DNA from 2 places in the Sphingomonas sp. GC_Shp_6 genome. Region 2 is predicted to be linked to the other one. Evidence: riboswitches for the same ligand, from Rfam matches in the RefSeq annotation. Region 2 holds a riboswitch; the other holds the start of a gene.
What was found. A riboswitch is a leader RNA that binds a small molecule or an ion and turns the genes downstream of it on or off. The one in region 2 is predicted to bind thiamine pyrophosphate.
Positions count from the first base shown of each region.

Region 1: linked by a shared signal. The riboswitch ahead of OXQ95_RS15850 (TonB-dependent receptor) and the one ahead of OXQ95_RS11440 (TonB-dependent receptor) in region 2 are both predicted to bind thiamine pyrophosphate.

Region 1 covers NZ_JALNUO010000017.1:57,184-64,262, forward strand. The annotation lists gene OXQ95_RS15840 (DUF892 family protein) at 1-412, opposite strand, end outside; gene OXQ95_RS15845 (DUF4239 domain-containing protein) at 411-1,268, shown strand; TPP riboswitch at 1,326-1,435, shown strand; gene OXQ95_RS15850 (TonB-dependent receptor) at 1,576-3,810, shown strand; gene OXQ95_RS15855 (phosphotransferase) at 3,855-4,949, shown strand; gene pnuC (nicotinamide riboside transporter PnuC) at 4,949-5,527, shown strand; partial or broken gene OXQ95_RS15865 (aquaporin) at 5,579-6,052, opposite strand; gene OXQ95_RS15870 (hypothetical protein) at 6,169-6,411, shown strand; gene OXQ95_RS15875 (response regulator) at 6,572-6,865, shown strand; gene OXQ95_RS15880 (PAS domain S-box protein) at 6,970-7,079, shown strand, end outside.
Region 2 covers NZ_JALNUO010000008.1:131,336-138,414, forward strand. The annotation lists gene OXQ95_RS11435 (amidase) at 1-894, shown strand, start outside; TPP riboswitch at 1,001-1,110, shown strand; gene OXQ95_RS11440 (TonB-dependent receptor) at 1,234-3,471, shown strand; gene OXQ95_RS11445 (phosphotransferase) at 3,498-4,598, shown strand; gene pnuC (nicotinamide riboside transporter PnuC) at 4,598-5,170, shown strand; gene OXQ95_RS11455 (SDR family oxidoreductase) at 5,258-5,992, opposite strand; gene OXQ95_RS11460 (helix-turn-helix domain-containing protein) at 6,123-6,434, shown strand; gene OXQ95_RS11465 (amidohydrolase family protein) at 6,448-7,079, opposite strand, start outside.

The DNA of each region.
Region 1 (7,079 bases), on a different contig from region 2:
TCAGAACGGCGGTGTGCTTCGCGATCCCCTCCTGCGAGGAGGTCAGCATCTCCTTGAGCTTGGCGTCACTCGCCTTGCTCGTGATCTTCTTGAGCACCTTCGTCATCTGGTCATTGGCGGACCACAGGTCCTTCATCTCGTCAACGTACACGTCCTTCAGATCCTCGGGGGTCGACATCGGCAGGCTCCTTATCCGCCATAGCTGGTTGCCTGGCTTGTTGGCGGAGCGCCCGGATGAAGCGCGGGTTCCGTCTTCACAGACAAATGCCATCCCGCATGCGAGGGCTCGCGGTAGCGGCGACCGCTTACGCGGCTCGCGAATAATCTTGCTTGGTTGATACACGCAGTCGCGGCACGTTATCGCGACCGGCGCACGCACCGGTCCGGCTACGGTGGCGGAAAGGATTACCATGACGCTCTATTGGCTCTACGACCTGCCGAGCTGGCTGTTCGCCACCATCGTCATTGCGTTCTTCGTCGTCTTCGGGGTCGGCGGATTGCATCTCACGCGTGGCTGGGTGAGGCAGATCCACAAGGTCGACCACTCGCACAATGACATCGTCGGCTACTTCCTGGCCGCGCTGACGGTATTCTACGGCATCACGCTCGGGCTCGTGGCAATAGGCACATGGGAGACGTTCTCGGCGGTCGGCGACAAGGTGGATGGCGAGGCCGCGGTCGTGGCGAGTCTATATCGCGATGTCGGCTCGTACCGGGAACCCGTGCGAAGCGAACTTCGGCACGACCTGTCGGGCTATCTGGCGAACGTCATCACCGTGAGCTGGCCGCTGCAGCAGCAGGGAATCGTGCCAACCGAGTCCGGCAGATACGTCAACGCGTTCCAGGATCACCTCATGGCCTACGCTCCCGCGGCTCCGAACGAGCAGATCCTTCAAGGCGAAGTGTTCAAGCAGCTGAACGTCCTGATCGAGACCCGGCGGGCGCGGCTCAACGCCGTCGACCGCGGCCTTCCGGCGCCGATTTGGGCGCTGGTGGTGATCGGTGGCCTGCTCTGCATCACAACGACATGGTTCTTTCACACGGCGAGCTACCGGATGCACTTGTGGATGACGGTTCAGATGTGCGCGCTGCTCGGATTGCTGGTCTTCATGGTCGGCATCCTCGACAATCCGTTCCGGGGCCGGGTGAGCGTCGGCAGCGGTCCGCTCGAACTCGTACGCGCGCAACTTGTCGAAGCCCCGGTAGCCAACAACGTTCGCATCCCGTCGAGGCCGGCGGCATCCCGCCCGGCCGTAACGCCGAACTAACATCCGAAAGACGCCCTAATCTAACTACTTCCCGCATCGTCTCCCTCGACCTAAAAGGCGGTATCCCCGGGGAGCCGCTGACGCGCGACTGAGAGGTGGGCGGCAGCCCACGACCCGCTGAACCTGATCCGGTTGAACCCGGCGTAGGGAGGGTCGACGGCAGGTCCGTTGTCTCTCCGCATGGAGTGGACACGAAACGATGATCAGGCCGGCTTTCCATCACCACCGATCCGCCGCGCCGGTGCGACGCCTGGGCCTGCCGGCGCTCGCGGCGGGATTGCCGGCCGTCTTCTTCGCATCGCCAGCGATGGCGGCGGGCCAGCAGGTCGCCACCGCTTCCGCCGACCCGGCGGAGGTCGAGGTCGTCGGCCGTCGCGATCCCGAAGCGCTGCTGCCCGAGCAGACGGCCCCGAAGGCGGTCAGCGCGATCTCGTTCGAGTTCATCGACAAGCAGGCGCCGACGCTCAACGCGTTCCAGCTCGTCGCGCTGCTGCCGGGGGCGAACGTGGCGTCGAGCGATCCCTATGGCCTGTCGACCAGTTCCAGCCTCACGCTACGCGGGCTCGGCCAGGACGAAATCGGCGTGCTGCTGGAAGGAGCGCCGCAGAACGACATCGGCTATTACTACGCCTATCCCTCGCAATTCACTGATGCCGAAAACCTGCGCCGGATCACGCTGGCACAAGGCGCGGTCGACATCGATTCCCCCGTGGTGAGCAGCGCGGGCGGGCTGCTGTCGCTCATCCTCGACGATCCCAAGGGGACGCGCGGCGCACTCGTCGACCTGTCGCGGGGCAGCTATGCGGAGCGGCGGTCCTTCGTGCGGCTCGACAGCGGCACGATCGGATCGACCGGGCTTCGGGCTTTTCTCTCCTATTCGAACAACCGCGCGGACAATTGGCGCGGCGCCGGCTACGACCTACGCCAGCACGTCGACGCCAAGCTGCTGGAAGAATGGGGTGCCGGCAACCGCGCAAGCATCGCGGTGTCGTTCAACGACACCGACACGTCGAGCTATCTCAGCCCGACGCTGGCGCAATGGAACGCTGTGGGCCGCGGCTTCAACTACGACAAGCGCTACACCGACGGGGACACCAACTACTGGCGGCTGTATCGTAGCCCGTTCCGCAACGTCTACGTCTCGGTGCCGGTACATCTGGCGCTGGGCGACCGGCTGGCGCTTGACAGCACGACCTACGGCCAGTTCGGCTATGGCAACTCGCCCTACGGGACGCAGCTGTCGACGACGGGCAATTACCTCGGCGCGGAGCCGCTCGCGCTGCCGATCGCGCTTCCCGGCGCGGTGGACGGGACGGCGACGGTGCTGGGCAACTTCACCGGCGACCAGTTTCGCGCCGGCGACGTCGCCAAGCTCACGCTCACCGCAGGCGCGCACCGGATCACCGCCGGGCTGTGGTTCGATTACGGGACCGACCACGACGTCCAGTCCTATACCTCGATCGCCGCCGACGGGCACCCGATCGACCAATGGGGCTATGCGGCCAACGCGATCCACACCGCCGACGGCCGGCTGCTCGCTTACGAGGACGAGCGGACGGTGACCGTCACCAAGGGGTTCTTCGTCGCCGACGCGATCGCGGTGACGCCGCGCCTCACGCTTGATGTCGGCTTCAAGGGAGTCGACGTGCTGCACGACGGGCGCAACTACCTGCCCGGGCCACAGGCGCGCGTGCGGTTCGACGGCTTCGCCGCGCTGCCCCGCGCCGCCGTCCACTACCGGCTGGGCGATCGCCAGCAGCTCTTCGCCAACGTGACGACCAGTTTCCGCGCGCCGGATGAATACACGCTCTACGACGGCTATGACGGCGGCGTGGTGGGCCGGCAGGGGACCACCACGCTCCGGAACGAATATTCCGTCTCCGAGGAGGTGGGCTATCGCTACGTCGGTCCGGTCGTGTCGGCGTCGCTGACCGCGTTCCACTATCACTTCCGCAACCGTCAGCTCGCGACGGTGGTCGAAGTCGGCGGCGCGCTCGTCAATTCGACGATCAACGCGGGGCGACAGACGTCCGCGGGGGTCGACGGCGAGATCGACTATCGACCGGCGAAGGGTCTCAGCCTCTACGCCTCGGGCGAATATTTGCACGCGCGGCTGGACGACGACCTGCCGGCCGACGGCGACCTGCTGCCGACGCGCGGGCGGCGTGCGGTGTCGAGTCCCGCGGTGCAGTTCGGGCTGGGCAGCACCTATGACGGCGGCCGCCTGTTCGGCAGCTTGGCAGGCAAATACATCGGCCGCCAATATTCGACGTTCACCAACGACGAGAGCATCGCGGGCTATGCGACAATCGACCTATCGATCGGCGTCCATCTCGTCGGGCTGATCGACGCGCACCGCACCGACCTGCGCCTCAACGTCGTCAACGCGGCCAACCCGCACGTGCTGTCAGGCGTCGAGGCGATCGGCACCAACGCGCAGGACACCGTCGCGCGCGGCGGCACGATTATCCCCGGATCGCCGCCTGCCTATTTCGTCGGCAGCGGCCGCGCGGTCGTGGCGACGCTCTCGCGCGCGTTCTGACGGTGGTGGTCGCGACGCCGGACGGGGCACACCGCGTGCACGGCATTGGCACCGGGCTGGTGGCGCCGGCATGGCCCGCGATCACGGCGGCTGAGGCTGAAGCGATCCTTGCCTGTTATCCGGTGGCCGGGCGGCTCGTCGCCTTGCGCTGGCACTCGCCGCGCCCGTTCTCGGCGGCGACGCTGGTGGAAACCGGCGGAGGCGCGTTCTTCCTCAAGCGGCATCATCGGCGATTGCGCACGCTCTACGCGCTCGCGCCGGAACATGCGTTCGTCGCCCACCTCGCCGGTGCGGGGCTGTCGGTGCCGGAGATCATCGTCACGGACAACGGCGCCACCGCGATCGCGCTGGGCGACTGGACCTACGAGCTACATCGCAAAGCGCCCGGCCTGGACCTCTATCGCGATCGGCCGTCGTGGACGCCGTTCCTCGCGCATGGTCATGCCCAGGCGGCGGGTGCGGCGCTCGCCCGGCTGCACGTCGCGGCCCGGGGGTTCGACGCGCCCGACCGCGATCCCCAGCCGCTCGTCGCCAGCCTCACGATCCTGACCGCGCCCGATCCGCTCGCCGCGGCACAGGACTATGTCGCCGCCCGCCCGGCGCTCGCGGCGTTCCTGGCGGACAGGCCGTGGCGGGGCGAGCTGGCCGCGCTGCTCGCGGCGAATGCGGACGGGCTTGGCGAACGGCTAGCGGCCCACCCGTCGCTATGGACCCACAACGACTGGCATCCGTCCAATCTCCTGTGGACGCCCGCGGGCGACGTCCGCACCATCTTCGATTTCGGTCTCGCCACGCGCACGTGCGCGCTCCACGACCTCGCGACCGCGATCGAGCGCACCGCGATCGAGTGGCTGGGCCTCGGGGAACGGGACGATCTTGCCAATGCCGGCGCCGCACGCGCGACCCTCGACGGGTATCGCATCATACGGCCGCTCAGCGCCGCCGACCTCGCGACGCTCGTCCAGCTGCTGCCGCTCGTCCACATCGAGTTCGCGCTGTCGGAGATCGACTATTTCGCTGGCATCGTCGGCCGTCCCGATCAGGCGGCGGCTGCGTGGGACGATTATCTGATTGGCCACGCACAGTGGTTCCGTTCGCGGCCCGGACGCGCGTTCCTCGACCAGCTGGCGGAGGATTGATGTCGGGGCTGGAGATAATTGCCGTCGCCGTCAGCTTCCTGGCGATCTGGCTGACGGCCAGGCGATCGATGCTATGTTGGCCGCTCAACCTGCTGGCCTGCGCGCTGTATTTCAAGCTGTTCCGCGACGTCCGCCTCTATGCCGACATGGCGCTGCAGGCGGCGTTCGGCGTCAGCATACTCTACGGATGGGTCAGCTGGAGCCGGAACAAGTCCGATGCCGGAGCGATCGTCGTCGCGCCGGTGCCCACACGACAGTTAAGCCTCGGTCTCGCGGCCGGTGCCATCGGCGGCATCGTGATCGGATTTTTCACCAGCCGCTACACCGATGCGGCGCTCCCCTGGATCGATGCCACGTTGAGCAGCTTCAGCCTCGTCGCCCAATACTGGGCCGCGAGGCGACACGCCGCCAACTGGCTTCTGTGGGTCGTGGTAGACACGATCTATGTTGGCATGTTCCTCTTCAAGGGCCTGGCGTTGACGGCCGGGCTCTATGCCGCGTTCGCGGTGCTCGCGAGCCTCGGATACCGACGCTGGCAAGCGACGCGGATCCTTCCGAACGAACGGACGCCAGCGTGACCACCCACGTCCCGCCGGCCTGAAGCGGGACGTGGAGTGATCGTGGCGAATTCACGCGTCTTTCCGGTCCGCTACCAGTTCCGAAGTCACGGCTTCGACCGCCGCCAACCGCTGCTCCTGTTCGGTCGGCAGCGCCTGGGTGGCGCGGCGCACCGACAACTGTGCTGAAGGGTCAATCGGGCGGATGATGGCATAGACGCCGGCCGCGACCGCGCCGCCGATCAGCGGCGCGACGATGAATAGCCACAGCTGCCCGATCGCCGCCGGCCCTGCGAACAGCGCCGGCCCGATGCTGCGCGCCGGGTTCACCGACGTGTTAGTGACAGGGATCGAGACGAGGTGGATCAGCGTCAGGCAAAGCCCTATCGCGATGCCCGCGAACCCGACCGGCGCGGCGAAGTCAGTCGAGCCGAGGATCGTCAGCACCAGCAGCGCGGTGAGCATGACCTCGATGAGGAACGCCGAGGTCATGCCGTAACCGTCGGGCGAACGTGCACCGTAGCCGTTGCTGGCGAACCCGCTCGCCGCCGCGTCACGCAGCTCTACCGTGCCGGTGTCACCACCCTCGAGACTATTAAAGAACTCGTGCTTACGGCAGCGGTGATGAGGTGACTCACTGCTGCATAGCCAAAAGGGGCATGATGGGTCACCAAGTCGCGCAAGGCGCGCTGTTCTACGCCTTTCGGCTTGATGATCATCTACCCGCTGACCACCTGCTCAAGCGTATCGATGGCCTTCTCGACTTCGGCTTCGTTCGGGAGACGTTGGCAGCCAGCTACAGCTCAGCTCCTCGCCGCCGCGCCAAACACCTCAATCGCAATGCCGCAGAGGATGGAGACGCGGTCGCCGAGGTTCTCGCCGTCTCCTTCGCAAAGCGGCCATGACCTGAAAGATGCCCACTTACATCTCGCTCATGCGTTAGCGGCGAAAATCGTTCGGCCCCGAAAAGCGTCCTAGCACGTTGACATAGATCACACTGGAGTTCGTCCAATCTGTCACGTGCTTATCATCGAAGATGACCCATTCGTAGTCATGCATCTGTCAATGCTGGCAGAAGATGCGGGCGCTACGTCGATCGGCACAGCCGACACCGAGGCTGAAGCTGTAATAGCGGCTCAGGATCAACGACCGGACGTGATCCTGTCCGACGTTGGTTTGATAGAAGGAACTGGGCCCAATGCGGTTGCACGCATCTACACCGATTGCGGCCACATACCTGTCATATTTGTTACGGGTACCCCCGACGAGTGCGAGCCATGCCACTATGCCGCCGCGATCCTGGGCAAGCCCGTGAATGATCGGGCGCTGATCGCGGCCTTCGCCAAGGTAGCCCCATAGCCGCGTGTAGATGCAGCCTTGCACCCGCATGCCAAGTTCTGCGGCGTCCTCCTACCTGCTTTTCCTTCTAGCGCGCCGATCCCGCTCTGCTATTCCCATGCGGCATGTCACAACATACAAAGCCGACCTACGAGGAGCTAGAAGCCAGACTGGCTCAGGCAACTAAGCATCTGCGCCAAGCAAATTTCGAGGCGCAAAGCACGAAGGAGGCGAG
Region 2 (7,079 bases):
ATGACGAAGGACGTGCGCACCGCCGCGCTGGTGCTGCAGGCGATCGCCGGCACCGACCCGGCCGACGGGGCGACCGCCGAGGCCGATGCGCATCGCGGCGACTATGCCGCCGCGCTCAGGCCCGATGCGTTGAAGGGGGTGCGGATCGGCGTGATGCGGTTCGTGGGACCATGGTCCCCGGCGGTCGAGGCGGTGTTCGCACGCGCGCTCGATGTCCTGCGTGCCCAGGGCGCGACGCTGGTCGACGTCGCCGCACCCAAGGATCGCGAACGGATCGGACCCGCCGAACTCGCGGTGCTGCTGACCGAACTGAAGGTCGATCTCAACGCCTATCTCGCGACCACGCCCGCGACCGTCCCGTCGCGCACCCTGGCCGATCTGATCGCGTTCAACCGCGCCAACCCGCGCGAACTGGCGTTGTTCGGGCAGGACAGTTTCGAAAAGGCGCAGGCGACCAAGGGGCTGAGCGACCCCGCCTACCGCGCGGCACGCGCGCTGTCGCTGCGGCTCGCGGGGCGCGACGGAATCGACGCGCTGCTCGCTGCCAACGGCGTGACCGCGCTCGTGGCGCCGACGATGCCGCCCGCCTGGAAGATCGACGTGGTGAATGGCGATCAAGTCGCCGGCAGCGGCCCCGCCGATCTCGCCGCGGTGGCGGGCTATCCGCACCTGACGGTGCCGATGGGTGCGGTGCGCGGGTTGCCGATCGGCCTGTCGTTCGTCGGCCCGGCGTGGAGCGAGGCGCGGCTGCTCGGCTATGGCTATGCCTATGAACAGGCGTCGGGCGCGCGTCTCGCGCCGACCTTCGCCCCGTCGGTAGAGGGCGACGCGGCGACGGCGCCGTTGCTGGCACCGCTCCACCCCGCCACGCCAACCCCTGTCTCCGTTCGGTGAGCGTCGTCTAAGCCACGATCGGGAGCTACGGGACCGAATGCCGTTCGTGGTTCCATGCGGCCGCCGCGCGATAACAGTATGCACATGGCAGCGAACGCCCTAGACGATCCCCTCCCCGGGGGGCCGCTGACGCGCGGCTGAGAGGTGGGCAGCAGCCCATGACCCGCTGAACCTGATCCGGGTGATACCGGCGTAGGGAGGGTTGGCGGTCTCTTCCGTTGTCCCTCCATGTGGAGTGGACGTGAGACGATGACGGTTATGGCTTGGCGTGATAACGGCGCGACGGTCCTCCGGGGCGGCGCGCTCGCGCTGATGCTGGGTGCGCCGATGGCGTTGCCCATGGTGGCATCGGCGCAGCAGGCCGCTGCCGCCGATCCCGTGCCGGTGGACATCCGGGTGATCGGGCGCCGCGATCCGGAGGACCTGCTGCCCGACCAGACCGAGCCCAAGGCGGTCAGCGCGATCTCCACGGCGTTCATCGCCAAACAGGCGCCGACGCTCAACGCCTTCCAACTGGTAAACCTGCTGCCGGGAGCGAACGTGTCGTCGAGCGATCCCTATGGTCTCTCGACCAGTTCGAGCCTTACCCTGCGCGGATTGGGCCAGGACGAGATCGGCGTGCTGCTGGAAGGCGCGCCGCAGAACGACATCGGCTATTATTACGCCTATCCCGCGCAGTTCGCCGATGCCGAGAACGTGAAGCGGATCGCGCTCGCGCAAGGCGCGGTCGACATCGATGCCCCGACCATCGGTGGCGCAGGCGGGCTGTTGTCGCTGTCGCTCGACGATCCGCAGGCACGGGCCGGCGGTCTGCTCGACGTCTCGGCCGGATCGTACGCCGCCGCACGGATATTCGCCCGGATCGATACCGGGACGATCGGGCGAACCGGCCTGCGCGGCTTCGTCTCCTATTCGTACACGCGCGCGGATAATTGGCGTGGCGCGGGGTACGACGTCCGCCAGCATGTCGATGCCAAGCTGCTGGACGAATGGGGCGACGGCAACCGCGCCAGCCTGGCATTGTCGTTCAACGCGGCCAATTCCTCGACCTATCCCAGCCCCACGCTCGCGGACTGGCAGGCGTCTGGCCGCGGCTTCAACTACGACGCGCGCTACACCGCGGGCGATACGAATTACTGGCGGCTCTACCGTGCGCCGTTCCGCAATTTCTACGCCTCCGCGCCGGTGCACCTGACGCTCGGCGACGCCATCGCGCTCGACAGCACGACCTACCTGCAGCTCGGCTATGGCAATTCGCCTTATGGGACGCAGTTGAGCACGACCGGCAATTTCCTCGGCAACGAGGCGCTGGCCCAGCCGATCGCCTTGCCCGGCGCGGTGGACGGGGTGGCGACCGTGCTGGGCAACTATACCGGCGATCAGCTTCGTACCGGCAACGTCAGCAAGCTGACGCTGACCGCGGGCGCGCACCGCATCACCGCTGGGCTGTGGTTCGATTACGGCACCGACCGGGTGATCCAGTCCTACACGCCGATCAACGCCGACGGAAACCCGATCGACCCATGGGGTCACGAGGCGAACGCGATCCGCACCGCCGACGGCCGTCTGCTCGCCTATGAGAACGAGCGCACGGTGACCGTGACCAAGGCGTTCTTCCTGGCCGATCATGTGACGCTCACGCCGCGGCTGTCGGTGGATGTCGGGTTCAAGGGCGTCGACGTCCTGCGGGACGGTCGCAACGATCTGCCCGGCCCGCAGACGAGGGTTCGTCTCGACAGCTTCGCGGCGCTGCCGCGGGCGGCGGTCCATTACGATCTCGACGATCGTCAGCAGATCTTCGCCAACCTCACGACCAATTTCCGCACGCCGAACGAGTTCACGCTGTTCGACAGCTATGAGGGTGGCGCGCTGAGCGGTGCGGGCACGACCGTGGTGAAGAACGAATACGCGATCTCGCAGGAACTCGGCTATCGCTATATCGGGCCGAGCCTGTCCGCGTCGGTGACCGGGTTTCATTATGATTTCCGCAACCGGCAATTGGCCACGATCGTCGATGTCGGTGGCGCTCAGGTCAGTTCGACGCTGAACGCCGGATCGCAGCGATCCTACGGCGTCGATGCCGAGATCGACTATCGCCCGGCGCGGAGCGTCAGCGTTTATCTGTCGGGCGAGTATCTTCATGCGCGGCTGGGCGACGATCTGCCGGTCGGCGGGGACCTTTTACCCACGCGCGGCAAGCATGCGGTGTCCAGCCCGACGTTCCAGTTCGGCAGCGGCGGCACCTATGACGACGGACGCCTCTTCGGCAGCTTCGCGCTGAAATATGTCGGCCGCCAATATGCGACGTTTATGAACGACGAGAGCATCAAGGGCTATGCCACGCTCGACCTGTCCGTCGGCCTGCACCTAGCCGACTGGATCGACGGGAAGCGTACCGACCTGCGCATCAATGCGATCAACGTGACCGATCCGCGCGTGCTGTCGGGCGTCCAGGCGGTCACCACCAACGCGCATGATGCCACCGGCCGGGGCGGCACGGTGATCGCTGGTTCGGCACCCGCTTATTATATCGGAAGCGGGGCGGCCGTGATGGCGACGTTGTCGCGCGGATTCTGAGCGTGACCGGCCACCGGGTTCACGGCATGGGCACCGAGATGACTGCCCCGACCTGGCCGGCTATCACCGCCGACGAGGCGGCGGCGACGCTCGCGCACTTCCCGGCGGCGGGGGGGCTGACCGGGGTCCATTGGCATTCTCCCCGGCCCTTTTCCGCTGCGGCGTTGGTCCACGCCACGCACGGCGCGTTCGTGCTGAAGCGCCATCATCGCGGCGTGCGCTCGCCGCAGGGGCTGGCGGAGGAACATGCGTTCGTCGCGCACCTGGGACGCGGCATCTCGGTGCCCGGTCTGATGACGGCTACGGATGGGACGACGGCCATCGCGCTGGGCGAGTGGACCTACGAGTTGCACCGCCAGGCGCCGGGCGCCGACCTGTACCGCGACCGGCTGTCATGGACGCCGTTCCTGTCGCACGCGCATGCTGGCGCAGCCGGCATGGCGCTTGCGCGGCTGCATCGGGCTTCGCAAGGGTTCGATGCGCCGGCACGCCGCAGCCAGCCCCTCGTCGCCAGTTTCACCATCCTGCCCGCCGCCGACCCGATGGCGGCGGCGGAGGCCTATGTCGCATCGCGGCCGGCGCTGGCTGCATTTCTGTCGAAGCGGCCGTGGCGGCGGCAACTGGCGGCGCTGATCGCGCCATCGGGAGACAGGCTGGCGTCGCGTCTGGCGGCCGAACGATCGCTGTGGACGCACAACGACTTCCATCCCTCCAACCTGTTGTGGAGGGCGGACGGAGCGGTCGAGACGGTGTTCGACTTCGGTCTGGCGGACCGGACCTGCGCCATCCACGATCTGGCGATCGCGATCGAACGCACCGCCATCGCCTGGCTCAGGCTGGGGCAGGGCGACGACGACGACATCGCCGATCCCGGCGCGGCGCTCGCGCTGCTGGCCGGCTATGCGACGATCGTGCCGCTGAGCCGCCGCGAACGTGAGACGCTCATCGGCTTGCTGCCTCTGGTGCATCTCGAATTTGCGCTGTCCGAGATCGACTATTTCGCCGGTGTCGCGTCGGATGGGGCTTCCGCCGCGCTCGCGTGGGACGGATATCTGCTCGGTCACGCCGCATGGTTCCGGTCGCCGCCAGGGCGAGACTTCCTGCTGCGGATCGGGCAGGGCGCCTGATGTCGGCGCTGGAAATCGCCGCCGTCGCCACCAGCTTCCTGGCGATCTGGCTCACCGCGCGGCGTCGGATGCTGTGCTGGCCGATCAACCTCGTTGCTTGCGCGTTGTACTTCGAGCTGTTCCTCGACGTGCGCCTGTATGCCGATATGATGCTGCAGGTGATGTTCGGTGCCGGCATCCTCTATGGCTGGATCAACTGGGCGCGCGGAGAGCAGCAAGCGGGAACGGTCGTCGTCGTTCCGCTGCGCGCCGCGCCGGTCGGGGCTGGGCTGGTGGCCGGTGCGCTCGGGGCGGTCGCGATCGGATGGTTCACCAGCAACCACACCGACGCGGCCCTGCCATGGCTGGACGCGACGCTCAGCAGCTTCAGTCTCGTCGCGCAATGGTGGACCGCGCGGCGCCATCGCGAGAGCTGGCTGCTGTGGATCGCGGTGGATGCGATCTATGTCGGGCTGTTCGCGTTCAAGGGGCTGATGCTGACCGCGGGGCTCTACGCCGCGCTCATCGTGCTTGCGGTCCTGGGCTTTGCGGGCTGGCGCCGGAGACGCGCGGACGTTTGCGACGAAGCCTGACGCCTATGGGGTCGTTGCGTCCCACCCGATCGTCGGTGTGCGCGTATCGGCTCCTCCAAGGTCAGCGGAGGAGCCGATCGCCGTCCATCACGCCGTCGCGCCGCCGTCGATGTTGAGCGTGGTGCCCGTGATATAGCTCGCATCGGGCCCGGCCAGGAACGAGACCGCGCCCGCGATCTCCTCGACCTTGCCGTAGCGGCCAAGGGGGATGAACCCGATCATCTGCTGCGCGAACGCGCCGTCGGCGGGATTCAGGTCGGTGTCGATCGGTCCCGGTTGCACGGTGTTGACCAGGATATTGCGCGATGCGAGATCCTTCGCCCAACCGCGTGCCAGCGCCGCCACCGCTGCCTTGGTGGCGCTGTAGACCGCGGTCGCCGGGAAGGCGAGCTCGCCCGATATGCTGCCGATCAGGATGATCCGCGCGCCGTCTCCCAGGTGCGGCAACGCCGCACGCGTGCCCACGTGCAGGCCCTTCACGTTCACGCCGAACTGGTGATCGAAGGTCTCGTCGCTATCCTCGGCGACGGCGGAAAATTCGGCCACGCCGGCATTGTGGACCAGGATGTCGATCGCGCCCAGCGCCGCTGCGGCCTGTTCGACGCCCGCGCGCTGCGACGCAGGATCGGCGGCATCGGCCTGGAACGCGAAGCCGGTGCCTCCGGCGCTCTCGATCGCCGCCACGGTCGCATCGGCCGCGGCCTTGTTGCCCGCATAGGTGATCGCGACGGCCGCGCCATCGGCCGCCAGCCGCTTGGCGATCGCCGCGCCGATGCCGCGCGAGCCTCCGGTGACGAGTGCCTTCTTGCCCTGAAGTGACATGTGAAATCTCCGCAATGTCGCCCGCGATCACGCCATCGTGCGCTGCCGGCAGGCAGGGAGATAGGGCATGATCCAAACGGTTCAACATTCCCGAACTATTAAACTTGTCGGATCTTCCTATATCCAGGGCATGCCCCGATTTTCCCATCCCAGGCTGGAGGACGTGCCGCTCGATCTGGCGCTCCACGCGCTGGCCGATCCCAATCGGCTGAGCATGGTCGCACGCCTGGCGGTGACGGAGCGGCTGAGTTGCACGGATGCGGCACCGTGCGAGTCGATCCCGAAAAGCACGCTGTCGAACCATCTGAAATTGCTGCGCGCTGCGGGGCTGATCGAGACGAACCAGGCCGGGCGCGAGATGATCAACACCCTCCGCCGCGCCGATTTCGATCGCCGCTTTCCAGGCTTGCTCGACGCGGTGCTGGCCAATCAGCCGAGGTGAGGCGTCTTTCGGGTCATTTCATGGGGATTGGCTTCCCCATCACCATGACATAGGCGACGTGAGTCACCGCGTTCGGATCGACCAGCGGGTCGCCATCGACCGCGATCAGGTCGGCGCTCTTGCCGGGGGTGAGCGTTCCGGTTTCGGTCGATAGCCCCATCAGGTCGGCGCCGCCCTTCGTCGCGGCGATCAGCGCATCGCGCGGGGTCATGCCGCCCTTCGCAACCATGAGCCCGATCTCCTGCGCATTCTGGCCATGGGGAAACACGCCTGCGTCGGTGCCGAGCGCGATCTTGATGCCGCCCTTGTAGGCGCGGTTCAGGCCGACGCCCCAGGCCTCGAACGCCTGCCGGGCCTTCTTCTCGCTCGAAGGCTGCAACAGACCCTTGCCGATCATGCCCACCGCCCCGCGAAAGGCCAGCAATGTTGCGACATAATAGGTGCCGTGCGCCTTCATGTCCGCAATGCCCTGCGCATCGACGAAGGTGCCGTGCTCGACGGAATCGACCCCGGCCCGCACCGCCGCATCGATCCCCTTCGCGCCGTGAGCATGGGCGGCGACCTTCAGGTGAAGCGCGTGGGCGGTGTCGATGATGGCCTTCATCTCGGCATCGGAGAAATGCTGTTCGAGGCCGATGTCCCCGG